Regions from separate parts of the Pradoshia sp. genome, predicted to be linked through region 1. Evidence: riboswitches for the same ligand, from Rfam matches in the RefSeq annotation. Region 1 holds a riboswitch; each other region holds the start of a gene.
What was found. A riboswitch is a leader RNA that binds a small molecule or an ion and turns the genes downstream of it on or off. The one in region 1 is predicted to bind S-adenosylmethionine.
Positions count from the first base shown of each region.

Region 2: it holds a riboswitch for S-adenosylmethionine, as region 1 does, so the genes downstream of both, ACI35L_RS11380 (methionine biosynthesis PLP-dependent protein) here and ACI35L_RS08120 (methionine ABC transporter ATP-binding protein) in region 1, are expected to answer to the same signal.
Region 3: it holds a riboswitch for S-adenosylmethionine, as region 1 does, so the genes downstream of both, metK (methionine adenosyltransferase) here and ACI35L_RS08120 (methionine ABC transporter ATP-binding protein) in region 1, are expected to answer to the same signal.
Region 4: it holds a riboswitch for S-adenosylmethionine, as region 1 does, so the genes downstream of both, ACI35L_RS14175 (bifunctional homocysteine S-methyltransferase/methylenetetrahydrofolate reductase) here and ACI35L_RS08120 (methionine ABC transporter ATP-binding protein) in region 1, are expected to answer to the same signal.

Region 1 is NZ_JBJEFJ010000086.1:40,726-50,055, reverse strand. It holds gene sufB (Fe-S cluster assembly protein SufB) at 1-1,045, opposite strand, end outside; gene sufU (Fe-S cluster assembly sulfur transfer protein SufU) at 1,101-1,532, opposite strand; gene ACI35L_RS08145 (cysteine desulfurase) at 1,522-2,751, opposite strand; gene sufD (Fe-S cluster assembly protein SufD) at 2,751-4,058, opposite strand; gene sufC (Fe-S cluster assembly ATPase SufC) at 4,076-4,861, opposite strand; gene ACI35L_RS08130 (MetQ/NlpA family ABC transporter substrate-binding protein) at 5,530-6,360, opposite strand; gene ACI35L_RS08125 (methionine ABC transporter permease) at 6,376-7,044, opposite strand; gene ACI35L_RS08120 (methionine ABC transporter ATP-binding protein) at 7,041-8,072, opposite strand; SAM riboswitch class I at 8,184-8,301, opposite strand; gene ACI35L_RS08115 (O-acetylhomoserine aminocarboxypropyltransferase/cysteine synthase family protein) at 8,395-9,330, opposite strand, start outside.
Region 2 is NZ_JBJEFJ010000126.1:838-9,122, forward strand. It holds partial or broken gene ACI35L_RS11370 (nicotinate phosphoribosyltransferase) at 1-639, opposite strand, end outside; gene ACI35L_RS11375 (cysteine hydrolase family protein) at 657-1,208, opposite strand; gene ACI35L_RS11380 (methionine biosynthesis PLP-dependent protein) at 1,442-2,557, opposite strand; SAM riboswitch class I at 2,626-2,744, opposite strand; gene ACI35L_RS11385 (M42 family metallopeptidase) at 2,876-3,922, shown strand; gene ACI35L_RS11390 (patatin-like phospholipase family protein) at 3,978-4,823, opposite strand; gene ACI35L_RS11395 (GntR family transcriptional regulator) at 5,006-5,377, shown strand; gene ACI35L_RS11400 (ABC transporter ATP-binding protein) at 5,389-6,078, shown strand; gene ACI35L_RS11405 (hypothetical protein) at 6,075-6,908, shown strand; gene ACI35L_RS11410 (hypothetical protein) at 6,922-8,157, shown strand; gene ACI35L_RS11415 (hypothetical protein) at 8,231-8,285, shown strand, end outside.
Region 3 is NZ_JBJEFJ010000168.1:16,372-25,701, reverse strand. It holds gene ACI35L_RS14815 (LLM class flavin-dependent oxidoreductase) at 1-73, opposite strand, end outside; gene ACI35L_RS14810 (tetraprenyl-beta-curcumene synthase family protein) at 115-1,185, opposite strand; gene ACI35L_RS14805 (alpha/beta hydrolase) at 1,200-2,003, opposite strand; gene ACI35L_RS14800 (gamma carbonic anhydrase) at 2,112-2,642, shown strand; gene asnB (asparagine synthase (glutamine-hydrolyzing)) at 2,963-4,849, opposite strand; gene metK (methionine adenosyltransferase) at 5,049-6,248, opposite strand; SAM riboswitch class I at 6,372-6,501, opposite strand; gene pckA (phosphoenolpyruvate carboxykinase (ATP)) at 6,857-8,428, shown strand; partial or broken gene ACI35L_RS14780 (nucleotidyltransferase family protein) at 8,490-8,996, opposite strand; gene ACI35L_RS14775 (hypothetical protein) at 9,049-9,282, opposite strand.
Region 4 is NZ_JBJEFJ010000159.1:116-6,182, reverse strand. It holds partial or broken gene metH (methionine synthase) at 1-2,940, opposite strand, end outside; gene ACI35L_RS14175 (bifunctional homocysteine S-methyltransferase/methylenetetrahydrofolate reductase) at 2,937-4,787, opposite strand; SAM riboswitch class I at 4,873-4,977, opposite strand; gene ACI35L_RS14170 (class I SAM-dependent methyltransferase) at 5,101-5,703, shown strand.

The DNA of each region.
Region 1 (9,330 bases):
TAGAAATAGATTTCGAAACAATTGTGGAAGAAGTGTTTGGCGCCAAGTGCATCATTTTCGCACCTGCATCCTGATGCTGACCTTTACCAGCGATTGCGATAGACAAGGTCATGCCGCGTGCGCCTTCGCCTTTAAGGATACATGCAGGGTATTTCATTGTAAGCTTAGAACCGATGTTTCCGTCAACCCATTCCATTGTTCCGTTCGCTTCAACAACGGTACGTTTTGTAACCAAGTTGTATACGTTGTTCGCCCAGTTTTGGATGGTTGTATAACGGCAGTAAGCATTTTCTTTCACGATGATTTCAACGACCGCACTGTGAAGGGAGTTTGTTGTGTAAACTGGTGCTGTACATCCTTCAACATAGTGCACAGATGCATCTTTATCAACAATGATCAATGTACGCTCGAATTGACCCATGTTTTCAGAGTTGATGCGGAAGTAAGCCTGTAATGGCGTATCCACTTTCACGCCAGGCGGTACATAGATGAATGATCCGCCTGACCATACTGCTGAGTTCAAAGCAGCAAACTTATTGTCAGATGGCGGGATAACCTTTGCCCAGTGTTCACGGAAGATATCTTCATTCTCACGGAGAGCCGAATCTGTATCCTTGAAGATAATACCCATTTCTTCGAGGTCTTCCTTCATGTTGTGGTAAACAACTTCTGATTCATATTGGGCAGAGACACCAGCCAAGTATTTTTGTTCCGCTTCAGGAATACCTAATTTATCAAATGTGCGTTTGATTTCTTCAGGTACTTCATCCCAAGATTTCTCTGATTTCTCAGATGGCTTAACATAGTACGTGATTTCGTCAAAGTTAAGCCCGTTAAGGTTACCGCCCCATTGCGGCATAGGCATTTTGTAGAAATGTTCAAGTGACTTCAAGCGGAAGTCAAGCATCCATTGCGGTTCGTTCTTCATGCGGGAGATCTCTTCAACGATCTCTTTTGTTAGGCCGCGTTTAGAACGGAAGATGGAAACGTCCTTATCATGAAAGCCGTATTTATAATCACCGATTTCAGGCATTTTTTTTGCCATTGATCGCTTCCTCCATTCTTTCTGGTTAAAGGAAATCCTCTAACCCGTGTTTTATTTATTCCTTCAGACCTTTTTCCATTGCCTTCCAAGCAAGTGTGGCACATTTGATTCGTGCCGGGAACTTATTCACGCCTTGGAGGGCTTCTATATCACCGAGGTCTAGATTATCTTCATCATAATCCTTGCCTTGCATCATATCAGAGAAAATGGAAGCGAGCTTCATTGCCTCATCCACACTCTTGCCTTTGATGGTTTGCGTCATCATAGAAGCAGAGGACATGGAGATGGAACATCCTTCACCATCAAACTTTGCATCCTTGACAATGCCATCCTCCACCTGAAGAGTTAAGTGAATTCGATCTCCGCAAGTTGGATTATTCATGTCAATCACTAGGCTATCCCCTTCAAGAGACCCTTTATTGCGAGGATTCTTATAGTGATCCATGATTACTTGTCTGTAAAGGTTATCTAAATTATTAGAAGCCATTACTGAAATACTCCTTTGTTTTAACGAGTCCTTCGGCCAAGCGGTCGACGTCTTGTTCTGTGTTGTATAGATAGAAGCTTGCCCGTGCCGTTGACGAAACATGTAACCATTTCATTAATGGCTGTGCACAGTGATGTCCTGCTCTGATAGCAATACCCTCTGAATCCAGAACGGTAGCAACATCATGCGGATGGACATCATCAAGATTAAATGTAATAACGCCAGCTCTTGCTTCGGGGTTTTTCGGACCATAGATGGTGAGTCCTTCGATAGCCCCTAATTTCCGAAGAGCATAGGCAGCAAGCTTATGTTCATGCGCTTCGATATTTTCGAGTCCGATTTCATTCACAAAATCAATTGCAGCTCCAAGTCCGATTGCCCCAGCGATTATCGGCGTTCCCGCCTCAAATTTCCACGGAAGTTCTTTCCAAGTGGAGTCTTGCAATCCTACGAAGTCAATCATTTCTCCGCCGAATTCAACTGGCTCCATCTCTTCTAGATATTTTTTCTTTCCGTATAGGACACCGACACCAGTCGGCCCGCACATCTTATGAGCTGAAAAAGCGAAAAAGTCACAATCAAGATCTTGGACATCCACTTTAATATGCGGGGCACTTTGTGCTCCATCCACGACCATGACCGCACCGTTTTCATGGGCAATCTCCGCTAGTTCCTTCACTGGGTTGATAACGCCTAGAACATTGCTCACATGCATAACAGAGACGATTTTCGTGTTAGGTGTAATTACCTTTCTTGCTTCCTCAAGTGAAATCGTTCCGTCTTCCTGCAGGGGAATGTACTTTAAGGTTGCCCCTGTGGCCTTAGCTGTTTGCTGCCATGGAATGATATTGCTATGATGCTCCATCATGCTGATGACAATTTCATCTCCAGGCTTCAGGTTAGCTCGTCCATAGCTGACAGCAACCGTATTGATGGAGGTTGTTGTCCCTCTCGTGAAAACAACCTCCTCAATAGAATGGGCATTAATGAACTTTCTTACCTTCTCGCGCGCATTTTCATAAGCATCCGTCGCGATGGTTCCTAATGTATGAACACCGCGATGGACATTGGAATTATAGCGTTTATAGTAGTCTTCGATGGTCTGAATGACAGATAGCGGCTTCTGTGATGTCGCTGCACTATCTAGATAAACAAGTTCATGACCATTGACTTCTTGCTTAAGGATGGGAAAAAGCTCTTTAATATCAGGTCTTATCATTACTTAACTTTCCTTTCAATTACCTCAGTCAATTGTTTCTTAACTGCTTCTACAGGTAATTGATTAACAACAGGAGCTAAGAAGCCGTGAATGATCAAGCGCTCTGCTTCTGTTTTGGCGATTCCTCTGCTCATCAAGTAGTAAAGCTGAGTTGGATCGACGCGTCCAACGGAAGCTGCGTGACCTGCTGTTACATCATCTTCATCAATAAGAAGAATCGGGTTTGCATCCCCGCGCGCCTCTGGGCTAAGCATCAATACGCGTGATTCTTGAACCGCATCTGCTTTCGTTGCACCATGTTCAATTTTGCCGATGCCGTTGAAGATAGATGAAGCAGCATCTTTCATTACGCCATGCTTCAAGATGTAGCCATTAGAATGTTTACCGAAATGAATAACCTTCGTTGTGAAGTTCTGTATTTGGTTCCCTGTTCCGACAACGACTGTTTTTGTATCACCATACGCTCCATTTCCATGAAGATTTGTGATGTTTTCAGAAATCGTATTACCGTCATTCATCAAGCCAAGCGCCCATTCAACGCGGCCGTCATTCTCAACATATGCATTACGGTTGACATATGTTTGCATATCCTTAGATAGGGTATCCACTGCACCGTATTTTACTTGTGCGTTGTTTCCGACAATGACCTCAGAAATTAAGTTTCCAAGAACCGGCTTGCCGTCTGCTAAGGATATATAGTTTTCCACATACGTAACAGAGCTGTTATCCTCTGCAACGATCAACACGTGGTTATATAGATCTGCTTCTTTATTATCAATAACAAAGACTGCTTGAATAGGCTCTTCAATCACGACATTCTTAGGTACATACAAGAATACGCCGCCATTGAATAACGCTGCATGAAGAGCAGTCAATTTATTTGTTGTAACTGGAACACTCTTCGTCATGAAGTATTTTTGAACAAGCTCAGGATGTTCCTTTGCTGCAGCTTGAAGATTCATGAAGATAACGCCTTTTTCCTGAAGTTCTTTCGAAAGTGTCAGGTGTGCAGCTGTATGGTTTCTTTGGATATAGAGGCTTCTGTCCTCTGCTGGATTAAGCAAGCTTTTCACTTCATCAGCGAGCCCATCAAGATCAGCATACGGCTCACTGTCAACCGCGCTCACTTTCATATCCTCTAAATTCCATTTATCGATTTTTGTTTTATCTGGTTTTGGCATAGGAGTCACACTGGCTTCAGAAAGGGCTTCAAGACGAAGGCTTTCTAGCCAAGCAGGCTCACTATGTGCTTTTGAAAAAGAAGTGATTGCATCTTTTTCAATTGGTAACGTAGTTTCTGTTGTCATAATGATCCTCCTATTGCTTAAGCTTCGATTTCTACTGTTTCGTCTTCAATGCCTAGCTCTTCCTTAATCCACTCATAGCCTTCAGCCTCTAGACGCTGTGCAAGCTCTGCACCACCGGATTTCACGATCTTACCTTGCATCATAACGTGAACATAATCAGGTGTGATGTAGTTCAATAAGCGTTGGTAGTGAGTGATCATTAAGCATCCGAAGTCTTCGCCTCTCATTTGGTTGATTCCTTTAGAAACAACTTTAAGGGCATCGATATCAAGACCGGAGTCAATTTCATCAAGAATGGCAATAGCCGGCTCAAGCATCATTAATTGAAGAATTTCATTACGCTTTTTCTCACCGCCGGAGAAACCTTCATTGAGGTAACGCTGTGCCATATCTTGGTCCATTTCTAGAAGGTCCATTTTCTTATCCATTTCTTTGATGAATTTCATCAAGGAAATTTCGTTCCCTTCACCGCGTTTGCTGTTGATGGCAGAACGCATGAAATCAGCGTTTGTTACGCCGGAGATTTCGCTTGGATATTGCATTGCTAGGAATAGACCTGCTTTAGCGCGCTCATCAACTTCCATTTCAAGCACATCTTCGCCGTCCATTGTGATTGATCCGCTTGTTACTTCGTATTTAGGGTGGCCCATGATTGCAGAGGACAATGTAGATTTCCCTGTACCGTTAGGACCCATGATTGCATGGATTTCTCCACCTTTAACTTCAAGGTTAACACCTTTTAGAATTTCTTTGCCATCAATTGCAACATGTAAATCTTTAATTGTAAGTACTGAACCAGCCATACTTATACCTCCAATAATATAGTTATCTAAAGTTAGATTGTTTCTATTCTCAATTTATTCTCATTCCAATATTATAACAAATAGAATCTGGATTCAACTTTTTGAGCCCTTAAAAATCCTTGAAAAAACTACACTCTCCTGCCATAACAATTACTGCGTAAGGCTATTATAAAGTTAAATTATGAGAAAGAAAAGAACCAGCAATTGTATGCTGGTTCTTTCCCATTTTTCTATAATATCTTCTAAAATTAGAAGACTCGTCGATTCAGATCATTTACAATCTCATTACTTTTCAAATAACTGTCTTCTCGTCGTTCCTCTACTCGCATGCGCACATCTAACTTCTGGTTGTACACCTCATATCCAACTCCGTGCGCCTGCCTCATAGCCTTTTCCATTTCGTTCGTCACTCTGAGATGCAGCTGATTGTCAAAAATAATGAATCATCCCTTTCGAATTATTAAGTTAAGGTTATCACTTTATTAGAGAGCTCTCAATGTCTATATACCACGCTGAGCGATTGTTAAAAGTGATTTCGTCGATTTCTCAATGGAATTGCTTCATCATTCTGAGAAATGCCGGACGATATGTCTTATCAAGCAGGTATATATAATAGAAGAAAAAAGGTGCATTCCGAAATGAATCGGACATGCACCTTTTGTATTTTTTTATTCTGCTGGAATGACAGAACCTTTATATTCTTCATTGATGAAGTCTTTAATCTCATCGGATTTAAGGACTTCAACCAATGTCTTGATTGCTTCATTATCCTTATCTTCCGTACGAACCGCAATAATGTTCACGTACGGGTTATCTTCAGGACTTTCAAGTGCGATTGCATCCTCAGCTGGGACAAGATCTGCGTCAATCGCATAGTTGGAGTTGATTAAGACTGCATCGCCTTCATCATTATTGTAGACTTGAGTAAGCATTGGCGCTTCAATGTCTGTTTTAAATTTCAATTTCTTAGGGTTTTTCTCAATATCATCTACAGTGGCTTTCACTTTATTCACATCTTCCTTCAATGTGATTAAACCTTCTGCCTCAAGCATAGATAGGATACGGCCGTGGTCAGCAACGGAGCTGCTCATAATAATTTCAGCCCCTTCTGGCAGGTCATCTAAGCTGTCATATTTCTTGGAGTAAACGCCGATTGGCTCAATATGAATTCCGCCAGCATTAGCGAAATCATACTCATTCTCCTCAACCTGCTGCTCGAAATACGGGATGTGCTGGAAGTAGTTTGCATCAATGGATCCATCCGCTAACGCTTTATTCGGCATTACATAATCAGTGAATACTTCAATCTCCAAGTCAATGCCCTTTTCTTCAAGTAATGGCTTTGCCTTTTCCAAAATTTCTGCATGAGGAACATTAGATGCGCCTACAGTCAATTTCTTTGTATCCCCATCACCTGAACCTGAATCCTCTGAACTGCCGCAAGCCGCCAATATTAAAGTGAAGCAAAGTACTAAAATGAATGATAATTTCTTTTTCAACTCCATCTTCCTCCCTTAACGTTTATCCAGTTTCCTGGTTATGATATCTCCAATAAATTGGAGGATAAACACGATGATCAATACTAAGATGGTGGCCACTATTGTTACATCGGATTGTCCTCGGCTGAACCCTTCCAGGTAAGCTAAATTACCAAGTCCGCCTGCTCCAATCAACCCTGCCATCGCTGTATAGCCAACTAATGCGATTGCCGTTACCGTTATCCCAGACACAAGTGCTGGTAATGACTCAGGAATCAACACCTTCCAAATGATGGTGAACGAGGTTGCTCCCATCGACTTGGCAGCTTCAATAACCCCTTTGTCAATTTCTCTAAGTCCAATCTCAACCATTCTCGCATAAAATGGCGCCGCACCGATGATTAAAGCCGGCAGTGCCGCATTTGCCCCAATAATGCTTCCCACGAGGGCTTTTGTGAAGGGAATAAGCAGAACGATTAAGATAATAAATGGAATGGAGCGGAAAATATTCACAAAGGCGCCCACAATTCCATAGATGAATTTGTTTTCCCACAGATTTCCTTTTGATGTCAAGAACAACAGAAGGCCCAGGATAATGCCTAGGAAAAAGGTTGCGACTAAAGCGATTCCTGTCATGTATAGCGTCTCCATCGTTGCCTCTGAAATACGCTCCCACACGACATTTGGAAAATAGGTCTCCATCATTCTGAAATCACCTCCACACCGATGTCTTGATTATGGAGATACTCGATGGCTTTCGCTACTTCTGATTGTTCTCCATCCAGATGAATGAATAAGGTTCCATAGGAACCGTTTTGAGTTTGAGAGATTTTCCCTTGCATAATATTTACGTTAATTTGGTAAGAACGAATGACCTCAGAGAGCACTGGGGTTTCCGCTGACTCACCAATAAAGGATAGCTGAACAACCTTCCCTGTCGGATAAGCTTCAAGCATGTGCTCAATCGTTTCCTTCGTTTCCTCTGGCTCTGTCACCTGCTGAACAAATCGCTTCGTAATAGGTGCTTCCGGTTTCTTGAACACATCTAGCACCTGCCCGCTTTCCACAACCTTGCCCAGCTCCATTACTGCTACACGATGACAAATCTTGCGAATGACATGCATTTCATGGGTGATAAGGACAATGGTTAAGCCTAAACGTTTATTGATATCAACCAATAAATCGAGAATATCATCTGTTGTTTGTGGATCGAGTGCTGATGTTGCCTCATCACATAAAAGGACCTTTGGATTATTGGCAAGTGCACGCGCAATGCCGACACGCTGCTTTTGTCCGCCGCTCAATTGGGAAGGATAGGCATCTCCGCGCCCTTCAAGGCCGACAAGCTTGATAAGCTCCTTCACTCTAGCTTTCCTCTTATGCTTTGGCACTCTCGCTATTTCCAGCGGAAATTCTATATTTTCACTAACCGTCCGTGACCATAGAAGATTGAAGTGCTGGAATATCATGCTCACTTCCTTACGAGCATTCCGTAATTCCTTACCTTTAATGGCGCCCATATCTCGTCCGGCAACCTTTACTGTTCCTTTTGTCGGTTTCTCCAACCCGTTTAGCATGCGGATAAGCGTACTTTTTCCAGCTCCGCTGTATCCAATAATCCCAAATATCTCACCTTGCTCAATTGATAGGGACACATGATCAACGGCTTTAATGGATGTACCTTTTTTAAATGTTTTTGTATATGTCTTGGATACATCATTTAACGTGATCACTTAAACCTTCACCTGCTCTTTCTCTTATGCTCCATAGATTCCAATTCAATAAAAAATGCCTTCCTGCTATGAGCAGAAAGGCATGAATAATTAACTTATGCATGTTCCTTTCTCTCATCTTCCAGGACTTAATAATCCTGTGTGAATTGGCACCTTTTCAATCATGGCTGTCATGATTGCCGGTTGCCGGGCTTCATAGGGCACATCCCTCCACCTCTCTGGATAAGAGTCGTTCGATTCATTCACTTGTTACTGAATGTTATCCTACCATGGAGAAGAACGAGGTGTCAATAAGGACTTTTTATTTTACCACAAAATTCTATCATTTCGTTGTAACGGATTGGGAGCTGATGCCTGTTGCCTTCTCGATAGCAAGCTCAAGCTCTTCGATTAAATCCTCCACATTCTCAATCCCGATGGAAAGACGAACGAGATCATCAGTCACCCCGGATGCCTTCAAATCTTCTCCCCTTAATTGCTGGTGAGTCGTGCTTGCGGGATGAATAATCAAGCTCTTCGCATCTCCGACATTCGCGACATGTGACCACAGGCCGATTGTATCAATCAATGTCTTTCCGGCAGCCCTTCCGCCCTTGATGCCGAAAACAGCTACAGCACCCGCTCCTTTTGGCAAATATTTATTGGCGAGCTCATAATCAGGATGGTCTGGATCACCTGGATACAGAACCCAGCTTACAGCTGGATGCTGCTTTAAGTATTCAATGATCTCCTCAGTATTGGCAATATGCTCCTTCATCCTGACATGCAGGGTTTCAAGACCAAGAATAAATTGAAATGCATTGTATGGACTTAAGGCTGGACCCAAATCCCTTAATAGCTGGACTCTCGCTTTAATAATATAGGCAGCTGCCCCAATGGCCTCGCTGTAAATGATGTCATGATAGCTTGAATCAGGCTCCGTAAACCCTGGGAATTTCGGAGAATTCCAGTCAAACTTTCCTGCATCCACAATAATGCCCCCTAAGGTTGTTCCATTCCCAAGCAGCCATTTCGTTGCAGAGTGAACAACAATATCTGCTCCATGCTCAATTGGCCGGCATAAATACGGGGTCGCAAATGTATTGTCAACAATAAGCGGAATACCAGCCTCATGGGCAATCTCTGCCACCTTTTCAATATCCAGTACACTCAAGCTTGGATTACCGATTGTTTCTCCAAAGACAGCCTTCGTCTTCGGCGTGATAGCCTGTCTGAAATTCTCCGGATCACTTGGGTCGACAAACTTCACCTCTATTCC
Region 2 (8,285 bases), on a different contig from region 1:
TTCGTCACGATAGGTTTGGACAAGGGCATGGGCATGCGTTCCTACGACTGGTATGCCGAATAATTTACCTGCGCGGACATTGCTTGTCGCTTGGAATCCGCCGATAAAGGCCGCGCGTGTCCCCCAAATGGCCGCTTCGGTTTCCTGAGCTCTTCTTGTCCCAAACTCAAATAATGGATCGCCATCGGCTACCATGGTGAGCCTTGAGGCCTTTGTTGCAATCAATGTCTGGTAGTTGACGACATTGAGGATAGCCGTCTCAACAAGCTGTGCCTGAGCTAGCGGGGCTTCAATACGCATAAGAGGCTCATTCTCAAATACGAGCTCCCCTTCCTTCATGCTTCTAATTGTTCCTGTAAATTTTAGTTCCTTAAGGTAGGACAGGAAGTCATCAGCATAACCTACTTCATTACGTAAATATTCAATATCAGTGTCTGTAAAACGCAGCTCTTTAATATACGTAATGACACGCTCAAGTCCTGCAAAAACGGCATAGCCGTTCCCAAATGGGTTACGTCTAAAGTAAACGTCAAAGACGGCTTTTCTGTTATGGATGCCATCCCGGAAGTATGTTTCCATCATATTAATTTGGTATAGATCTGTATGTAACGCAAAGCTGTCATCTTGATAGTGTTTCATCAAGCTTCCTCCTTAATTTATAAAACATCTGCTCCAAGTGTTTGTTCAAAATGGCCAAGAGCCCATTGATGGCCGGCCTCATTGAAGCTTGCCACTCCATCTTTATGGACGATAATCTTGTAGCCTTTATTGTAAGCATCCACCGCTGTATGGAGGACACAAATATCTGTACAAACCCCGACTAAATGAAGCTCGGTGATTCCCCGCTCACGAAGCTTGATATCAAGGTCCGTGCCGGCGAAAGCAGAATAACGCGTCTTGTCAATCCAAAGGACATGGTCTTCGTCCTTGTTCCTATTATACACATTTTGCAGATTTCCAAATAAATCTCTGCCAGCAGTGAAACGGATATTATGGGGCGGGAACAATTTCGTTTCCGGGTGGTAAGGATCATTCTCTTCATGCACATCAATGGCAAATACGACATAATCCTTCCGTTTAATGAATTCTTCTGTCAATGAAACAATATAATCCTCAATTCGCTGCCCTGGCTCACCGCAGGTCAATCTTCCCTCATCTGCCACAAAGTCGTATGTATAATCGATATTAATCAGCGCCTTCAACCGAATCACTCCTCTGAATTTATGGTTGGACTGTCATCAGCATAACAAAAAATCATGCGAGATGTCTTTACAAATAATTTTACAGCTATTCTACCATTTAAGACAGAAGATTTCCGCTTCTTCACCCGTTTTTTCCTTCTTGCCAGCTTTAAGCTGCTTATCTCTTACATTTTCCTAAAATCACCATCATTACTCCATAAGAAAAGCCAGCCCTGCAAAATGGACTGGCTGAACGGATATTATGCTTGCACTTGTTTGCTGCTAACCGCTTCAAAGGCGTTCTTCAGGTCGGCAATTAAATCATCAGCATGTTCGATACCAACGGAGAAGCGGAGCAGCCGGTTACAAACACCACCTGCTATGCGGACCTCCTCCGGGATATCGGCATGCGTTTGTGTAGCCGGGTAGGTCATAAGGCTTTCAACCCCTCCAAGACTCTCAGCGAAGGTGATGACACCAAGGCTTTTCAGGAAGTGATTGACCCATTTCTCAGATTGAAGCCTAAACGAAATCATGCCGCCTTTTCCCGGATAGAGGACATCGATGACCTCCTCCCGCTCCTGTAAGAAAGCCGCGATTTTCCCAGCGTTCTCCTCATGCTGCTTCATGCGGAGGCTCAATGTCTTCATTCCTCTCATGACAAGCCAGGAATCAAATGGCGAAAGGATGGCCCCTGTTGCATTTTGATATTCATCAAGCTTTTGGCAGACATCCTCTCCCTTTGCGACAATGAGGCCAGCAAGAACATCATTATGACCGGCAATATATTTTGTCGCACTGTGAACAACAATATCAGCACCGAGTTCAAGCGGACGCTGCAAGATTGGTGTGTAAAAGGTATTATCAACAATCAAAAGGAGGTTATTCTCTTGACTTAAATCAGCAATTGCCCGGATATCGATTTCCTGCATTAAAGGGTTTGTCGGTGTTTCAATAAAAAAGGCTTTTGTCTGACTTGAAATGGATTCAGCAAAATCTCTATAGGACTGGCATTGAACAAAAGTGATGCCGTATTTCTTCCAGGTTTTTTCGAATAAACGATATGTACCACCATATAAATCAGCTGAAACAAGGATCTCATCACCCGGTTCGAATAATGTGAGCAAAGCATGGATGGCTGCCATGCCAGAACTATAGGCAAAGCCTTGCTCACCGCCTTCAAGGGCCGCGATGGCCTTTTCCAAAACCTCTCGGGTCGGATTTCCTGTCCTGGTATAGTCATAGCCTGTTGATTGTCCAATCCCCTCATGCCTGTATGCGGTCGAGAAATAAACGGGCGTGTTCACCGTACCTGTTTGTGTTTCACTTCGATTGCCGATTTGGGCTAATACTGTTTCAATCTTCCATGCGGTCATTGTTCTGCCCCTCCCAAATAAAAATAAAAAAGCCTTCCAAGAAGAAGACTTATCGAGCTTTACTCTCCTTCTTATCTCTCGAGGCACATAAATATGCATATGCCTTGCAGGATTTAGCACCTTTCCGAATGCATCGGCGGTTGCTGAGACATCATCGGGCCCGTCCCTCCGTCTCTCGCGATAAGATTTGTTCGAATATTCATTTAACTATAATTTACATGGATATCCTAAAAAAGGCAAGAAATTTCTCATCTATTGTACCCTTTTTCCACGGAGGTATATAATAGAGCTATTCACTAATAAGAGGAGTGTCTACAAATGAAAGCAGACGGTCAAGAGATATACGGCTACATAAAAGATTTGGTTTCCATTCCAAGCCCGACTGGCTATACGGAAGAGGCCATTCGTTATACAGAGAACTTTCTGAATACATGCGGAATTGGAAACAAACGGACGAATAAAGGGGCCTTGCTTGCGACAATTAAAGGCCAAGATGATTCTAAACACCGCTTCCTGACAGCCCATGTGGATACTTTGGGAGCAATGGTCAAGGAAATCAAACCAAGCGGGCGTTTAAAGCTGACGATGATCGGCGGCTTTCGCTGGAATGCCTGTGAGGGAGAATACTGCAAGATTCATACAGCAGACGGTAATGTGTACACAGGAACGATTTTACTAAACCAAACCTCTGTCCACGTTTATCAGAAAATGGGTGAAGTGAAACGCGACGATGACCATATGGAAGTTCGGATTGATGCGGTCACCAAATCAAAATCAGATACGCAAGCACTCGGTATTGAGGTCGGTGATTTTGTCTCATTTGAGCCTCGGGCAGAGCTTGCTGGGGACGGCTTCTTAAAGTCAAGGCATCTGGATGACAAAGCGAGTGTCGGCATCCTACTCTACTTGATAAAACAACTGAAGGAACAAAACATCGCCCTTCCATACACTACCCATTTCCTTATTTCCAATAATGAAGAAATCGGCTATGGCGGAAACTCTAATATTCCGGACGAAACTGTTGAGTATTTAGCTGTGGATATGGGCGCAATTGGAGACGGCCAAACAACGGACGAGTATAGTGTATCCATCTGCGCGAAGGATTCAAGCGGTCCTTATCATTATGGCCTGCGCCAGCATCTTGTCAAATTAGCCCAGGAGCATGATATTGATTACCGTGTTGATATATATCCTTTTTATGGATCTGATGCCTCCGCTGCCATCCGGGCCGGGTATGATATCGTTCATGGATTAATCGGACCGGGGATTGACGCCTCTCATGCGTTTGAGCGCACACATATCAGTTCCATTGAACATACGGCCAATTTGATTTGGCATTATTTGCAGTCAGAGCTAGTCGTCTGATTATTGCCTAAAAAAGGGGTGGGAATAGATGGGTCTATTCCTCCCCCTTTTTATCTCATAATAACTCCTTCAATTTTCCATATGCTTTCTTTGCTTCCCGGTAGCCTTCCTCATACAGATTCTCAAGCTTTTGCGGATTCCGTCCGATGGTGGAAACATCAAGCCTCCGTATTGGCTGGATAATAACAACGTTCCCCTTCTCCTCTTCCTCCTTAAGATACTTTATCGTGTCATTATAGACGATATGATGGTTTTTCATTGCTTTCAAAAGTCCCGCATATTTCCCATATTTCCTTGAGGCAAGCCAATTCCAATTTGATGGTGCCTCTCTATATCCTTTATTCTTCGTTAATACAACAATGTTTTTCGTGTTTCCGTCTTTCACCGATTTCTTAATGGGAATAGGATCGGTCACACCCCCATCAAGGAGATATCGTCCATTAAAGGATACCTCCGGTGCAAACAACGGCAAGGAGCTGGAAGCCCTTAGTATGGTAAGCATATCCTTACTATATGATTGTTTATCAAAATAAACAGCTTCGCCAGTCTCACAATCGGTCGTTCCAACGACAAAGCCTTCCTTTGAGCTGCAGAATGTTTCCATATCAAAAGGAATTAGCTCATTTGGCATTTTGTCAAAAATTAAATCCATTCCAAACAATTCCCTATTTCGCAAAAAGCGCTTAAAGGAGATGTATTCAGGATGTCGACTGTATTCAATGATCACCTGATGATTCCGATTCATTTGGCGGGCAATATAGGAGCTGCCATTACATGCCCCTGCTGAAACTCCAATGGTATACGGGATATAGATATCCTCCTCCATCAAATACCTCAGGACACCCGCAGTGAAAGCTCCTCGCATTCCGCCCCCCTCCAAAACAAGCCCTGTATTCTGCATATGCACCATCTCCTTGGCTTAGTGTCTATACCGGTGTCATCCTACTTTTTCCCTCTTTCAATTAAAAAATAAGCATTATTTTCATAGAAGTTATTGACATCTATGGTGTATTACCAGTATAGTACACCTTAAGGAGTGTATGAACCATATAGTACACACACCAAGAATTAGGAGGTGAATGGATGTCATTCCTCATTAATAACCGCGATCCCGTTTACTTACAGGTTGTCCGTTACTTCAAGGAACGAATTGCGACTGGAGAATTGGCAGGAGGACAGGAAATCCCATCTCGCCGTGAACTGGCCGGTTTATTGAAAATCAACCCGAATACCGCACAAAAAGCCTATAAGGAAATGGAGGAACAAGGATTGATTTATACAGAGCGCAATTTCCCAAGCCGTGTTACGACAGATGAAAAGATCTTAAACGGCGTCCGCGAGGAATTGATTCAAGAGGCAGTCGATGCCTTCATCCTAGCCGTCAAGCCCATTCAAGTACCAGTTGACGAATTGGTTGATATTGTGAAAAAGAATTATCTTACCGAAGAGAAATAAGGAGGAGAACTATGCTGCAGGTAAAGAACGTAACAAAAAAGTTCGGCAGGAAACGTGTATTGGACGATGTAAGCTTCACGGCGAATAAAGGTGAAATCACCTGCCTGATCGGTATTAACGGCGTCGGAAAGACGACCATCATGAAAGCCATCCTTGGACTTACACCCGTCAATGGCGGCGAAATCCTCATTGATGGAGAACACCGAAAGAAAAGCACCTATGAGAAATTAACTTTCATTCCGGATGCATTAACCATGCTTCCAGGCTTTACGATAAAACAGGCAATGGATTTCATGACTGATTTCTATGAAAGCTGGAACCAAGACCGTGCTGATGAATTGCTTCAATTCTTTAAGTTAAACGAGGAACACCGTATTTCCACCCTTTCAAAAGGAAATACAGCCAAGGTTAATCTCCTATTAGGTCTTGCTCAGGATACAGACTATGTCCTCATGGATGAACCGTTCTCCGGAATTGATATCTTCAGCCGAGAACAAATTGCCAATGTATTCACGAGTCATTTAATTGAAGACCGAGGCGTCATCATCACAACTCATGAAATCAATGATATAGAACACTTAATTGATAAAGTAGTCGTATTAAACCATGGCACCGTCTATAAGGAGTTTAACGCAGAGGACATGCGGATCAAGGAAGGGAAATCCGTCGTGGATGTACTGAGAGAGGTGTATATACAATGAATCGATATTTAAAGCTAGTGAACCTGGAAGTTTCACGGGTAGCGAAAGTATTATTTGGGGGCTTGGCTGCTCTATTCATCATTCAAATGATTGGAGTATGGATAACATCCAATCAATATATGAGCCGTGCGAACGAGGCCATTATGAACGGAGAGAGCGTTCAATCGATTGTAGACAATTATTCTTATATGAGCATGCTTAGCTTCAGTGATAAAATTTATTTTATCGGACCTATCGCTCTTTGTGTGGGTGCTGTCTTCTTTTATATCTTTTTGATTTGGTACCGGGACTGGAGCGGTAAGAATACGTTCATCTATCGCCTTCTTATGCTGCCGACCGCTCGACTTTCCGTTTATTTTGCCAAAGCAACCGCTATAATGATTATTATCTTCACAATGGTTGCCGCTCAAATGGTCTTCATCCTAATCGAAAGCAGCTTCATGGAATTGCTCACACCAGCTGAGTATTTAAAAGAAGCGACCATCAGCCAGATGGCCAGCTATAATATATATTTGTATTACATCATCCCAGGTACCTTCACAGAATTTATCCTCTACTATGGTGGCGGATTCATCGTCCTGACGGTATTATTTGCAGCTATCCTGATGGAACGTTCGTTCAGATGGAAGGGGCTATTCCTCGGTTTGATTTATATCGCCTTTGCGGTATTCCTGACTTTATCACCAATCGGAGTTTTAATTATGCTCGATAAAGCCGACTATTTCTATCCATCAGAAGTCGTCTACATGACGATTGCCTCAAGTATGGTTACCGGAGCCCTGTCTGTATGGATCAGCCATTATCTATTAAATAAGAAAGTTACCGTATAGGAGGAAGTAATAGATGAAAAAATATTTAACTTTAACGATTCTGACTGTCTTCCTGCTCGCAACCTTCTCCATCTACTATATTCAATCGGCCTTAGCAAAAGATGACAAGCTCCAATTCTATATTGAACAAACAGGCGGAGACAAGGAGATAATCAAGGATATAAGTGTCAGTGGTGCATATAATATTGGCGGCAGGTACAACAGCAGGTACCAAACCATGACCATCAAGGATGATGAAACATCCTATGTAACAGATCTTCCCTATTTCAAACAAATGGATTACGAAGATTTAAGCTTTAGAAGCAAGCAATTCCAGAAACTAAAAAAAGACTACCCAAGCTTCATGAGAGGAAAATATGATACGGGATCATTATTCGAAGATGATAACCACGTCATCTATGCAGAGGTTGATTATTCCACGTCCATTAGGGGTGAGAGAAAAAGCTACCACTTCACCATTGATCGATTGAACAAACAGAATGAGAAAGCAAGCTCCTACAAGATCGATGTTCCAAAACAAAAGAACATCAATATAATGGAAGTTTATGATGTTCAATATCATTACAATGAAATGCGCATCATTACAGCCAATCAACAATCTAATCCTTACGTAACAGAGGTCCATCAATATTCCATTGATTTAAAAAAGGAAAAAGTCACAAATGACGAGGTTATTTTCACACACAAAGATACACAAGAAAATTATCACTCAACCTATTCCTTGATGGAACGGAATGCCACCCAGCCGTCCAGCATCATGATGTTCGAAACGGAGGAAAGTCCAATTAGTGATGATGATGAGGCCGAACCGCAGCCGTCAAATAAATCTATTTATGTCTTCCAGTATAAGAAAGGAAAGCTATCTGAGCTTAAATTGCCTGACGAACTGCAAAACCAGCCAAATTCCGATGTCTCTTATCTATACGATGAAGACTATTTATATGCAAATCTCACCTTATATGAGGAACAGCAAACAACCGCAACAGTCTATAAAATAGATTGGAAAACAGGTAAAGTGGTTGACAAACTCAAACTAAACCTTCGTGACAACAAGCAAATTGAATACATTACACTACGCGATGATCACATCCAGTTATTCGGCCGCGATTCCGAAAGCCATCCTATCTTTAGCATCTATAATCTTGATGATGGCAAGCTGAAGTTCGAAGGTCGAATTGAAGCGAAAGACAAAGATGCCGTTAACTTCAAAGAGCTGGATATGTCCTTAGACAGTATTGGCGGCATTTAACCTGCTGTCGGCGTTTGACCCCTCCCTTAATAAGGGAATAAAGAAAAAAATACTTTTAAGCGGAGGGGACTATATGTTTTATATATTTTTCGAAACAGAATCTCGCCTTTTACATGAAGGCACGAAGT
Region 3 (9,330 bases), on a different contig from region 1:
TATTGCTTAATGCCTTTTCTGTCGGTTCTCCAGCTGCCCGTGGTGATTGATCCAAAACACTGAGCTTTAACATCGGTATAGATAGCCTCCCTTAAGGATTGTTCTTCACCCTGTTCACTTCGACACTTTTCTCATGGCATAGTACATTTTACAATTCCAATAAAAGAAATAGGAGCGAAATCCCCCTTGTTTTAATAATTTATGAACATGTGCTTTGACATCCTTCTGCTTGGCCACTTTGCCATCAGCAAGATAAATGCCCACCAATCCTTGATTCACCATCTTATGAAAATGTTCATCCGGAATCTTTTCGATGTCCCGATTGGCCTGTTCTAAAAAGAAGCATAAACGTTCTATCATCTTCTGCTCAGATTCATAATAAAAACAGAAGTTCAAATCATTACCGACCCGGTCTTCTTCTTGGTCAATGAAATAATCGAGCATGATATGAAGTCCTTGTACATAGGGAAAATAAGCATTCCTGACATTCTTCGCGAGACCATCTCGAAATGATGCGCGCGCCCCATAGGAGACAAGGCAGAAAATTCCGAGCGTTGAGCCGGCACAAGCGCTGAATTCATACCAGGTCATCCCTTCAGGCAAATGATGTTTGTTGTCTTCGAACCAGGCTTGTAGTCTTTGTACCCTTTCTTCCCATATAACATGCTTATGTACTTGCAAATCACAATAATACCCGCAAAGTTCGAATAAATACGGCTGAATCTCCTTATAATACGGCAAGGTTTGCATAACCTCCTGGCATGTCTTTACCAGATCGGATAAATATCCGCCGTCATTTTGATCCTCTCGCCGCTCATAATAATTCTTAAGCTCCGCTGTTGGGTTGAGCGCATGCTGCATGGATTCGTGCAACAGAGAAAAATCCTCCGGGTCTAATGAGGTACTGCGGTCACATAAATTATCAAGATAATCACTGATTGTCTGGTAAGCAACAATAAATCGAATTACCTGAGCCCTGTCTTCCCCAGCAATTAAAGCGAGTATTGACCCGCCTTCACAATGAAAGGTCTTATGGGCAATACTCGCCGTCGCCTGGATGCGGAGCTCCTCATTAGGAATTGACTTCGCTCTTTCTTCCCAATAGTCCAATTCACGGTGAACGATTGGAAAGATATCTTTAAAAACCAATTTCGCTAAACCGAATTCAGTTGCAGGCAGCCTCAACATTCTCCATCTCCTTAAATGATATACCCAATATTACGGAGGCGGGCTTCCACAAAGCTCTTGGCGTATTGGAATACGTCCTCCCGCTCTGGTTCATTAAATATCTCATGGTACAGCTTTGGCCACTCTTTATAATGCTTCTCAGAGGCAGGGAAATAATTGAACCATTCCCTTACCATATTGCGGTCAACAATTTTGTCATCTCCCGCCTGCATGACCAGTAATGGAATATCCGGAAAATCCTCATCAAAATCAAAGGCATCCTTCATCGCCTTTACCAGTTCACGATACCATCTAATGGACACACTCGTCACATAAAGAGAATCATTTAAGTCAAACTCAATGACTTCCTTATTGCGCGTAGCCATGTCAATGGTAATCCCCGTACCTCTCCGATAAGATGGATACACAAGATTCATGACATGGGAAATGGTATCCAGCATCTTAGGCGGATTAATCAATGTTCCGAAGCAAGGGGATGACAGGATAACGCCTGCAAGATTAAATTCTCTCGATTGAAGCATTTTAATCACAACCAAACCACCCATGCTGTGGCCAAGCATAAAGACAGGCAGTCCGAATGTATAGGCTTCATTCACCCACGTCTCTACGGTATCGATATATTCTTCAAACGAATTAATATGGCCGCGGTTTGCTCTTGAAGTCATCCCTTGTCCAGGCAGGTCTCCATTTATAACATGGTATCCAGCTGACAGCCACTTTTGGACAAGCCAAGTGTATCTTCCGGAATGCTCCATTGCCCCATGGACAATGACAATTACCCCGTTAGCCTTCCCCTCGGTTTCCCATTTTTTCATAGATGCACTCCTCCAGTTTGATTATACGTAAATATATTTACACATCATTTTTTTATATGTACACTTTCATTAACTATCTATTTTACAATAGAATACGGAGGTTATGAAATGAAATTATATCAATATAAAGATAAAATCCCTTCCTTACATAAATCAGCCTATATAGCTGACTATGCTGTCATAACCGGTGACGTTACGATTGGCAAGAACTCAAGCATTTGGTTTAATACGGTTATTCGAGGCGATGTCGCCCCCGTAATCATCGGCGACAATGTCAATGTTCAGGACAATTCTGTCCTGCATCAAAGCCCTAATAATCCGTTGATTCTTGAGGATGATGTCACAGTCGGACATCAGTGCATCCTTCATAGCTGCCATGTAAAGAAGAAAGCCTTAATAGGAATGGGCTCCATCATTCTCGATGGCGCTGAAATTGGCGAAGGTGCTTTCATCGGTGCCGGCAGTCTTGTCCCGCAGGGCAAGAAAATCCCGCCAAATACCCTTGCGTTCGGCCGCCCAGCTAAAATAATCCGCCCGTTAACAGACGAGGACATAAAGGATATGGACCGAATCTATCGAGAGTATGCTGAGAAAGGCCGTTATTATGCCAGTATACAACCAATCCAACCAAATCAATAAACCAATATAGAATGGGATACATCTTATTGTATACCCATTTTTTATGTTCATTATCATATTAGGGTGTTCCAATTTGTCCTGCCAGAGGAACATGACAACCTCATTTCTCTACATCTATTTAATGACCAGCCTGAATAGTTCATATGTTTGTTCTTGTATGTATGGAAAGATAATTACTTAGTACCTATCAATTATTTTACTGTATAAGAATCATTTTGGTTTCATTTTCCATTAAATATTTTTTTGAAAACGGTATCATCCATTCATAAAGAATAGGCATCCGCAACGGAAGCGGATGCCCCAGGATTATTACATCCCTATTAATGTGTCGTTACTAAATCTTCAGTCATTGTTTGAAAAGAGTACTTTTTTTCGATAAAGATTCCATACCAGATCATGAACACAAGTACTGTCCAAATCTTGCGGCTATTATCGGCCTTTCCTTTTACATGGTCATCAAGCAAACGGAGAATGACATCCTTATGGAATAAATGGTCCGTGTCACTTTCCAGAATAATGTTCACAGCCCAATCATACATCTCATCCTTCAGCCAATGACGAATTGGAACAGGGAAACCTAGTTTCTTTCTTGTGAGGACATGGTCAGGAACAATTCCTTCCACGGCTTTGCGCAGAATGTACTTAGTTGTGCCATGACTTGTCTTCATATCAGATGGAATCTTAGATGCCACCTCAAATACTTCCTTATCAAGGAATGGTACACGCAGCTCAAGAGAATGTGCCATCGTCATCCGATCAGCCTTTAACAAAATGTCCCCTCTGAGCCATGTATGAATATCAATGTATTGCATCTTGCTGACATCCTCATACCCTGCTGCGTCACGATAGAATGGTGCAGTAATGGTCTTATAATCCAACCCGCCATGGTATGGTTTGTACAGCTCTTTCTTTTCATCCTCCACGAACATTTTCGCATTGCCGATATAGCGTTCTTCCATTGGTGTACAGCCACGTTCAATGAAGCTCTTTCCTTTAACCCCTTCAGGAAGAATAGCCGCAATTCGTTTTAAGGAACGGGTTAAGACTGCAGGCATTTTCGTGAATACCTCAAGAGATTGCGGTTCGCGGTAAATATTATAACCGCCAAATAATTCATCCGCTCCTTCCCCAGACAGCACGACCTTCACATGCTTTCTCGCTTCCCTTGAAACGAAATAAAGTGGTACACATGCCGGGTCAGCAAGCGGATCATCAGCATGCCACATAATCTTCGGCAGTTCCTGCATATATTCCTCCGGCGAAATGATGTAGCTAATGTTTTCTACGCCCAATTTATCGGCTGTTTCTTTTGCCACATCGATCTCACTGAATCCTTCATGCTCAAAGCCGACAGAGAACGTCTTAATATTTGGATGGAATTTCTTTGCGATAGAAGCAATTATAGAAGAATCAATTCCTCCGGAAAGGAATGAACCGACAGGCACATCTGAGCGCATATGCTTCTGTACACTGTCAATCATTACTTCACGAATCTCCTCTGTCCAATCCTGCTCTGACTTCAGAACTGGTGAAAAGGACGCCTTCCAATATTGACCGATTTCAATTGGTCCCCCGATTGATTTCTTTAGATAATGTCCTGGGAGCAGCTTCTTGATGCCATCTGTCATTGTTTCCGGCTCAGGCACGAATTGATAAGTTAAATAATGCTGCAATGCATCCAAATTAACCTCTTCATCACCAGAAGCCAATACGATGCTCTTCTTCTCAGAGGCAAAGAATAATCTGTCTTCTTCCTCTTTATAGAAGAACGGCTTGATTCCAAACGGATCGCGTGCTGCAAAGATGGATTTCTCCTTTTTGTCCCAAATGACGAACCCGAACATCCCGCGCAGCTTCTTAACAGCCGCTTCTCCATAATACGCATATGCACCAAGGATAGCCTCCGTATCAGAATTCGTCTTGAATTCCAACCCTTTAAGGGAAAGCTCCTCTCTTAGCTCCAAATAGTTATAAATTTCACCATTGAAAACGATCCAATACCGTTCATTCTCAAAAGAAAGTGGCTGGTGACCGCTTTCCAGGTCAATAATACTTAAACGGCGAAAGCCTAATTGAATATATTCATCAACATAAAAACCTTCATCATCTGGTCCTCTATGGTAAATAAGATTGTTCATTTCCTTTAAACAATCAGATACGAGAGCATCTTGACATTTATCTAGAACACACCCAACAAAACCGCACATTACGAAAAAAACCTCGCTTTATAATAAATATTTTTTATAATTGCACCAATCTATACTATCAGACTTTTTGCGCAAAATATGTCGAATCCTACGAATTATTTACCGGTATTTTTAGAAAAATATGTAACATTAGTATGTCATTTGTCGCATAAAGACTATTAAAAAAACCTTAGGGCATGTATGCCCTAAGGTTTTTTCATTATATGGAAGCTTGTGTACGAAGTACTTCTGCTTTATCTGTTTTCTCCCATGGAAGATCCAGGTCATTGCGTCCAAAATGGCCGTAAGCAGCTGTTTGTTTATAAATTGGACGGCGCAGATCAAGCATTTTGATGATACCAGCTGGACGAAGGTCAAAGTTTGCACGGATTAATTCAACCAGCTTATCTTCATCAACCTTGCCAGTTTCAAAAGTATTCACCGCAATGGATACAGGCTGAGCTACTCCAATCGCATAAGCCAATTGAACTTCAGCCTTTTCAGCGAGACCGGCTGCCACGATGTTCTTCGCTACATATCTGGCAGCATAGGCAGCAGAACGGTCTACCTTTGTCGCATCCTTGCCGGAGAAAGCACCACCGCCATGACGCGCATAACCGCCATACGTATCAACGATGATTTTTCGACCAGTTAATCCAGCATCTCCTTGAGGTCCGCCAATCACGAAGCGGCCTGTTGGATTGATGAAGTATTTTGTCGCTTCATCAATTAAATGAGCCGGAACAACTGACTTGATTACATGCTCTTTTAAATCCGCCTGAATTTGTTCAAGGGTTGTTTCCGGGTCATGCTGAGTTGAAATAACAATTGTATCAACACGAACAGGTTTATCATTCTCATCGTATTCTACAGTTACTTGAGTTTTTCCATCAGGACGAAGGTATGGCAGGATTTCCTGCTTACGTACTTCTGTCAATCTTCTTGATAATTGGTGGGCAAGTGAGATTGGTAGAGGCATTAATTCCTCTGTTTCATTGCAGGCAAACCCAAACATCAGGCCTTGGTCACCAGCACCGATTGCTTCGATTTCTTCGTCTGTCATCGTTCCTTCTCGAGATTCAAGCGCCTGGTCTACCCCTTGAGCAATATCTGCTGACTGCTCATCAATGGACGTCAAGACAGCACAGGTCTCTGCATCAAAACCGTACTTCGCTCTTGTATACCCAATTCCTTTAATCGTTTCACGAACGATTTTCGGAATATCCACATAGGTGGAAGTCGTAATTTCTCCTGCAACAAGGACAAGGCCTGTCGTAACAGAAGTCTCACAAGCTACACGCGCATTTGGATCCTGCGCAAGGATTTCATCTAGAATGGAATCTGAAATTTGGTCACAAATCTTATCTGGATGCCCTTCAGTTACAGATTCAGATGTAAACAAATGTCTCTTAGTCGACATAATAAAACTCCTCCTTAAGTACTTATCTATACGGTTACTCATTATCTTTAGTCATGTCCTGAATGCACAAAAAAAGACCTTCCTAAAGAGGAAAGGTCTATATCTCACGAAATTCGCCTTTCACTCTCATCGTTCAAGGCTTCTATTAGCCTTGCATCAAGTTAGCACCTTTGCGTGAACCTAATAGCGGTTCAAACTGCAGGTTGCCCCGGCTTCATAGAGCTTTGTTCCCTCCACCGAGTCTTGATAAGAGTATCCGTTTCAAAGTTAAATCTTAACTTACTATACTATGAACTGTCAATATATGTGCAGGATATATTTGTATGGGTTTCAAAGCCCCTCAACTGTCGCAATTTTATGAATAAATTGATATAATATATTGTGAACAAGTTAACAATATTAGTAATAGGAAATATTAAAAGCCGAATCAATCCTGTATGGCTAAGGAAGTGAGCAGCAGCTAAGGATGTGGAACGGTTGTTTAATATTTTTTATTTATCTAATCGTTAATTAGTATGTTTAATTTACACAAATATGTTATACTATTTTTCATACAAGAGACAAATACATTAATTGGAAGAGGATGATTTCTTATGAGCCATGTTGAAATGTCCAATGAGTTGAAGCAACTGCTATCTAATGAGAATATGCACATCCAGTTATCCGTTCCTCAATTGGTTGAGAAAGTATTAGCACGAAATGAAGGGATTTTGACATCCACTGGTGCTATCAAGGCAGAAACAGGCAAGTATACCGGTCGATCTCCAAAAGATAAATATATTGTCGAGGAAGCTTCCTCAAAGGATAAAATTGACTGGGGAAGCGTAAATAAACCCATCTCGGAGGAAGCATTCGCGAACCTGTATGAGAAGGTCATCAGCTACTTGAATAAGCAGGATGAACTTTTCGTCTTTAATGGCTACGCAGGTGCAGATAAAGAATACCGCTTACCTATCCAAGTAATCAATGAATATGCTTGGCATAATCTGTTTGTACATCAGCTGTTCATCCGCCCGACAGCGGAAGAACTAAAAACCCATAGCTCAGAATTCACGATTATTTGTGCGCCTGGATTTAAGGCAGACCCGAAAGTTGACGGTACGAGATCCGAAACCTTCATTATCGTTTCATTCGAGAAGAAAGTCGTCTTAATCGGCGGTACAGAATATGCCGGGGAAATGAAGAAATCCGTCTTTTCCATCATGAACTACTTGCTTCCTGAGAAAGACGTATTCTCCATGCACTGTTCAGCCAATGTTGGACAGGAAGGGGATGTTGCCCTATTCTTTGGTCTTTCCGGTACAGGCAAGACAACCTTATCAGCAGATCCGAGCCGCCGCTTGATTGGTGATGATGAACACGGCTGGTCTCCAAGCGGTGTCTTTAATATCGAAGGGGGCTGCTATGCAAAGTGCATAAACTTATCTCATGAGAAAGAGCCGCAAATCTTCGATGCCATTCGATTCGGTTCTGTCCTTGAGAATGTAATGGTTGATGATAAGACTCGCATTGCTGACTATGACAATGGTTTCTTAACGGAAAACACACGGGCTGCTTACCCAATCGATGCCATCGACAACATCGTCAAACCAAGTGTGGCTGGGCACCCGACAACCATTATCTTTTTGACAGCTGATGCATTCGGTGTGCTGCCTCCTATCAGCAAGCTGACAAAGGAACAAGCCATGTATCATTTCTTGAGCGGCTACACGAGCAAACTAGCTGGAACAGAACGCGGCATTACTGCACCAGAGGCAACCTTCTCAACCTGTTTCGGTTCACCATTCCTTCCGCTTCAGCCTACCCGCTATGCGGAGATGCTTGGCAAGAACATCGAGGAGCATAATGTCCAGGTATACTTGGTCAATACAGGATGGACAGGCGGCGAATATGGCACAGGCAGCCGTATGAAGCTCTCATACACCCGCTTGATGGTACAGGCAGCCCTTGAGGGTGAACTAAGCAATGTTGAAACCGTTCAAGACAGTGTATTCGGCCTACATATCCCGCTTCATGTCCCTGGCGTACCCGATGTCGTATTGCAGCCAAATAAAACATGGGCAGATCAAGAGGCCTACTATAAGAAAGCTCATGAGCTTGCAGCCAAGTTCCGTGAGAATTTCTTGTCATTTGATCATATCGACACAAATATCGTCATTAAAGGCGGTCCAATTGCTTAAAGAAATAGCAAAAGTGGAGAAATCAATTATGATTTCTCCACTTTTTTTGTATGTACACCATTCAATTCTTCTCAACGAGCGGCCACTTCTTCAGCCAGTTCTTTATCGCTATTCTCTTTTCATATAGATCCAGCCGCTCGGCTGTCTCTGTAAAAAACGGAGTCGGCCGTATCTTCATCGCAAGGAGGTCATGCACGCCTCATGGTGCACATAATTGAAGATCTCCATGTTCATCCAGCTTTACGCCGACTGCACTTGCCGTTTCGGGGAATTTAGAGATAGCATCACTAGTTGAAGTATACGGAGGAATCTGATTGACCATATGCATCCTTGCTTCATTCTTGACGGACCACGGCCTGCCCGGCAGGAGCCTCTCTAACTTCCGCTCTAAAACCTTTTCCACTCTCTCATCTGTCTCGCTCTCATCGAAGTAGATAAAGTCTATATCTGGAAGCGGCGTTCTCTTTGTATACCCATGTAAGACATCCCATACCTTTGTACGGACAAAACCGGCACAAATCGACCAATCTGATTTATGCAAAGATTGGGCTGCTTCCAAGGTCTCCATCATCCAACGGTCTTGTTGAATGACTTTAAGGATATCTGCTTCATTCTTCAATCTACATCCCGCCTCTCATTTCATTCACCGCTCTTAAACAATATCTCTTAATATCCGCCAATTCATCTTTATTTACAGGCAATTGAGCTTTCTCACAGAAGGAAACAAAGTCAGAGCAAGCTTTCATAATTTCCGCCTCAAACACCCCTTTCGGAATACGCTCACTTACTATTTCAGTCTGTTCAACAGACAGGACAAAGCCCTCTTCATCTGTTTCATACTGATAATCCAACACCTTTAATTGGCAGTCCTGCTCATTTAGCAGAATAAAGAAATCCGTTGA
Region 4 (6,067 bases), on a different contig from region 1:
TTCAATGACCTGGGTCCTGCTTTCGTCTGAGTAGATTTTCAGTTCATTGCCTTTACTTGCCGCAGGGTAGAACCGATAGGCAGCATGCAGCTTAATCAAGTCTTGTTCAACAATTTCATTGACAATGGATAGCAGGTTCATCACTTTTGGGTCTTCCTCAGCAATCAGCTTATCAATATTGCCTTTTAAGCCGAAATGGTGTCCAAAAAGCATTTGCTTATTGATATATGGATATACTTGCTTCAGCGGATAGTCTCGCAGGATATGGCGTTCTAAGTCCTCTGGTACTGGCGGACTTAACTGGTCCTGCACCGTCTTAAGAGGTGTTTCAGCACTCTCAATGGCTGCTACCTTAACCGCCTCAGGTTCTTTCGTTTTTCGTTTCTCTCCTAGTATTTCCTTGAGGAAATCTGCTTGTGTTTCTTGGTCATGCAGCTGGTTTACAAGATCAAGGCCTTTCATGGCATCCTTCGCATATACGACGGGTCCAGTATATTCTGGAGCAATCTTATTTGTGGTAAATCTCCTCGTTAAGGCTGCGCCGCCGACAATGATTGGCGTATTGATTCCAGCCTCCTTCAAGTCTTGTGCCGTTATGACCATTTGCTGGGCTGATTTCACAAGCAGACCGGATAAACCGATGATGGTTGGATGTTCCTTTCGTACCGCCTCGATAAGGGTTTGAGGGGTAACCTTGATGCCCAGGTCCACGACTTCGTATCCATTATTGCTTAAGATGATGTCAACGAGGTTCTTCCCAATATCATGAACATCCCCCTTCACGGTTGCGAGCACCATTTTGCCCTTAACAGTCTTATCACCGGACGTTGTCATCAGCGGTTCAAGCTGGGAGACAGCTGCTTTCATTGCTTCTGCACTTTGAAGTACCTCAGCAACGATGAGCTGATTATCATTGAACAACTCGCCAACCTTGGCCATCCCCGCCATTAGCGGCCCATTGATAATATCAAGAGGGGCCATTCCTTCTGTGAGAGCTTCATCAATATCCTCCTTCAGTCCCTCCTTCGTTCCTTCAATGATATATTCAGGAAGGCGCTCAAGAAGCGGCAGCTTTTCCTTCTGCTCTTTTTCCACCGGTTTCTTCGTACGGTAAAATTCCACGAATTTCGAGAGCGTTTCATCAGAATTATGAAATAGCAAGCCTTCTGAAAGCTTGATTTCCTCCTCAGGTATGAGGGCAAACCTTTGCAGATTCTCTGTATTGACGATGGCATAGTCAAGCCCAGCCTTCGTGCAGTGATACAAATAGACGGCATTCAACACTTCCCTTCCTTCAGAAGGAAGCCCAAAAGAAACGTTGCTGATTCCGAGGATGGTGAGTGTACCTGGGAACTCCTTCTTGATGGCAGCTAATCCTTCAACTGTTTCGGCAGCTCCATTTCGATATTGCTCATCTCCCGTTCCAACTGGGAAGACGAGTGGATCAAAGATAATATCCTCCGGATGAATTCCATATTTCTTCGTCAATAACTCATAGGAACGACGGGCAACCTCAAGCTTTCGTGCAGCACTTACCCCCATCCCCTTCTCATCAATCGTTCCGACGACAAGGGCTGCGCCATATTGTTTCGCCAGCGGAATGATACTCTCAAATCGCTCTTCCCCGTCCTCAAGATTGATGGAGTTGATGATGGCCTTCCCTTGGGAATAGCGAAGTGCTCGTTCAATGACGGCTTCATCTGTTGAATCAATCACAAAGGGAACCTTCACTTTATTGGCGACAACCTTCATGAATTGCTCCATATCCTCTACCTCATCGCTGTCAGGGTCAGCCAGACAGACATCAATGACATGCGCTCCCTTTTTCACCTGTGCGCGGGCAATTTCGGCAGCCTCTTCAAAGGCCCTTTCTTTAATAAGCCGCTTGAATTTACGTGATCCAATAACATTGGTCCGTTCTCCAACAAATAATGGGCGCATGGAATCGTCATAGGTCAGCGCTTCAATTCCTGAGAGCATATGCTTCATTTGAGGCTCCGGTGCTCTGCGGGGCTCAATCCCTTTGACTGCTTCGGCAATAGCCCGAATATGATCTGGGGTCGTTCCGCAGCATCCGCCGACAAGATTGATCCATCCTTTTTCCGCGAATTGCTTGATTTTCTTAGATAAGGATTGCGGCGTTTCATTGTACTGACCGTTCTCATCTGGCAGCCCTGCATTTGGATAACAGCTGACAGCACTTGGCGTCAGCTCGGATAAACTGCGCAGATGCTCGGCCATGAATTCTGGACCTGTTGCACAATTAAGCCCAATCGCCAATGGATTCATATGGGCGGACGATATATAAAATGAATCGATCGTTTGTCCGGCAAGTGTTGTTCCCATTGGCTCAATCGTCCCTGATAGAATCAGCGGAAGCTCTCTCCCTTTTGAGACGAAGGCATTCTGCATTCCGATATACGCAGCCTTTACATTCAGCATATCCTGGCTGGTCTCAAGGAGGAGCAGATCAACTCCGCCGTCAATTAAGCCCCTCACCTGGGTTTCATAGGATTCGACGAGCGTCTCAAATGTCGTTCCTCCGGTTACGGATAAGGTCTTGGTTGTCGGTCCCATTGAGCCGGCCACAAAGCGCGTCCCGTCTTCTGTTCCGAGACCATCGACAGCCTCTCTCGCAAGCTGGGCTGATTTCACATTCAACTCATAGGCAAGATGGCTTAATCCATATTCATCTAGGACAATCGGTGTCGCACCGAATGTATTCGTCTCGATAATGTCAGCTCCCGCAAGCAAATACTGCTCATGGATGGTTCGAATTGCATCCGGTCTTGTGATGGACAAATATTCATTGCACCCATCATATTCCTCCCCTCCAAAATCCGCTTCCGTCAGATTAAGTGCCTGGATCATCGTTCCCATTGCCCCATCAAGGATGACAATTCTCTCATTCAGTAAATCTCTTAATTTATGTGAATTCATTGTTCAAACACATCCCCGCTTATGACTGATTTCTTCGTGCTGGCGTATGCCACAAGTTCTCCGCTTAATTCATATCTCATAAAAGGTGTAATAATATAATGTCCGTTAAAATATTCTGCCGCCGCATCCAAAAGCTCCTTAGAAATGGCGAGACTTTCCCTCATCGATGCCTCCGCATCTGTTCCTGCCTTTTCCATTGCACGCAGCACAGGCTCCGGCAAGGTAATTCCCGGCACCTCATTATGCAGGAACGAGGCATTCCGGTAACTCGTCAGCGGCATGATCCCAATAAAGATCGGGGCTTTAATATGCCTGGTCGCTTCATAAACTTCCCGAATTTTCTCGACGGAAAATACCGGCTGCGTGAGGAAATAATCCGCTCCCGCCTGGATTTTCTTCTCCATTCTCACAACAGCCTTATCCACATATTTTACATTTGGATTGAAAGCCGCAGCCACCTCGAAATTCGTCTGTCCGCCCAGCGATTTCCCCGAATAGGAAATACCCGCATTGAACTGTTTGACTAATGAAATCAAGTCAATGGAAGACAAGTCATAGACAGAGGTTGCACCTGGAAAATCACCGATTTTCGAGGGATCTCCCGTTACAATTAGGACCTCATTAAGCCCTATTGTGTGCATCCCCATTAAATGAGATTGCAAGCCGATGAGGTTGTGGTCGCGGCACGTCAAATGGACAAGTGGATTCTTCTTCAGCTCAGCCTTCAGCAAGGAAGCAATCGCGACGTTTGATATGCGAGGGGAGGCCAGAGAGTTATCCGCTAGCGTAATGGCATCAGCCCCCATCTCGTGCAAATATCGACTCCCCTTCATGAACTCTTCCACTCCAAGCGTTTTCGGCGGATCCAATTCTACGAGAATAGCAGGCCCTTTCTTCACCTTCCCTAAAATCGTCTCTTTATCCGGCTGTCGAAAATCATAGGTGTAGACATGGGATTTTCGGCTGATGACCTCCTTCTTTTCTGTCAAAGGCACAAGACCAAGAATCCCCTTTTTAATGGCCCGTACATGGGCGGGCGTTGTCCCGCAGCAGCCGCCAATTAACCGCACACCCTGTTCCACGAGCTGTTTCGCTGCGCTGACAAAATAATCTGCATCAGTCGAGTAAACATAACGGCCATCCGTAAAGTCGGGCAGACTCGCATTAGGATAGGCAGAGTAGAAGGCATCTTCTCTTAATGGCACCTCCTCGAATGAACGAATCATATGGTAGGGCCCCATGCGGCAATTTAACCCAATGATATCGGCTCCTTTTCCTTTGATCAGGTCAAAGGCATCCTTCACCTGCATGCCATTTTGAAGCAGGCCGACTTCATGCAAGGAAATATTGGCGACAATCGGTAAATTCGTTTGCTTTCTTGCTATCTCAAGGACATATAATAATTCCTCTAGGTCATAATAGGTTTCCAGGATTAGACCGTCCGGCTCTTCTAGAAGAAGCGCATCCAGCTGCTCCTTGAAATAGGTCCCAATCTCCGTCAAGCTTAGCTCGGATTTCCGTACGCTGCGTAGCCCGCCTATCGTACCAAGGACATAAACCCGGCCTGCTGCCGCTTCCTTGGCAAGCCTGACTCCCTCCCTGTTTATCCGCTCAACCTCACCTTCAAGTCCGTAGCGCTTCAGCTTGTGAAAGTTAGCTCCAAATGTATTTGTCTGAATCAGATCGGCACCTGCTCCTATATATTCCTTATGTAATTCGGCAATCCGTTCTGGATTGGTGAGATTTAATTCCTCATAGCATGTATCTATCCCAAAGGAATAGAGCAATGTACCGCTCGCTCCATCTCCAACAAGGATTTCCCCCTTAAGTCTCTCTAGTAAACGCATCTTTTCCCCTCCCCTTGAGTATGCAGATGGATGTCCGATTATAAAGAAAGAGCCTTTCAAAAATGAAGGCCCCAGTTATGTACGGCACTCATCTTTCAAGCTAAGCTTGCTGGATTTAGCACCTTGGACACTGTTTGTCCAGGTTGCTGAGGTTTCGCAGGGCCAGTCCCTCCGCCTCTCTAGATAAGAAAATATTGGATTGTTTATTAAATTTACTACAAATTTTCAGTAATTTCAATTTATTTAGAAAATTATTCTCAGAAAGTTACCCCTCACCCATATTTGGGTAATAAGGGAATGAGGTGAATGATGTATGAAGGATTTCGTTTCAAAGCAATTTAAAGAACCAAAGGGATTGATTGGAAAAGCAGCAGGCAAGGTCATGGCAGTTGAAAATGGCGTATTATATGATTGGACCTTCAAGGAGCTCGGATTGGTAAATGGAGATAAAGTACTCGAGATTGGATTTGGCCCAGGTGAGGGGCTGCATATGCTTCTCTCTTCCTTCCCGAAATGCCGTCTTGATGGCTTTGATCCATCACAGGCAATGATAGACTTGGCCAAAGAGCGAAATGAAGACTCCCTGAAAAGCGGGCGTCTCACCATCACGCTTGGAACAGCTTTAGATGTACCATTAGAGAATCAATATAACCGTATATACAGCGTTAACAGTTTCCCTATGTGGGAGGAAAAAGAAACCTCCCTTAGCCGTTTGCATGCCCTTTTGACAACTGGAGGAAGCCTCACCATCACCGTCCAGCCCCGGCAAAAGGATGCCACCATCAAACACGCTGCCAAGCTCTCCCTCGAGATTTCGTCACTCATGAAAAGGACTGGATTCCATTCCATCAGAACAAATGAAATGGAGCTGAAACCATGTACCGCTGTTTCCGTCAGCGGGATAAAAGGGGACTAAGCTATTTTAATAAAGATTGTAAGAGGCACCCTAAAAGTCAGAATCAAAATCTACCTTTTGGGGTGTTCGATTATCACGAACTAATCAGCTATTGGATATGATTCTTATCAATCAGTTAATAACTCAGTCTTATACGTAGACCGAATATTTACCGGTATTTTATTAAAAATGTGAAGGGGAATTCCCCTTTCACACTTTTAAAGTGTGTATGGAATCTCCAATAATAAATAAAAAAATGGGGTAAGTTGGTTCGTAAACAAACTCCATCCAGCCCTCTGGAATGTGTATCTCTTTCATCACATATATTAATTCCTGAGAAGTATTCTTCACTTAATTGGTTTTCTACTAACATTCTTAATTTAAG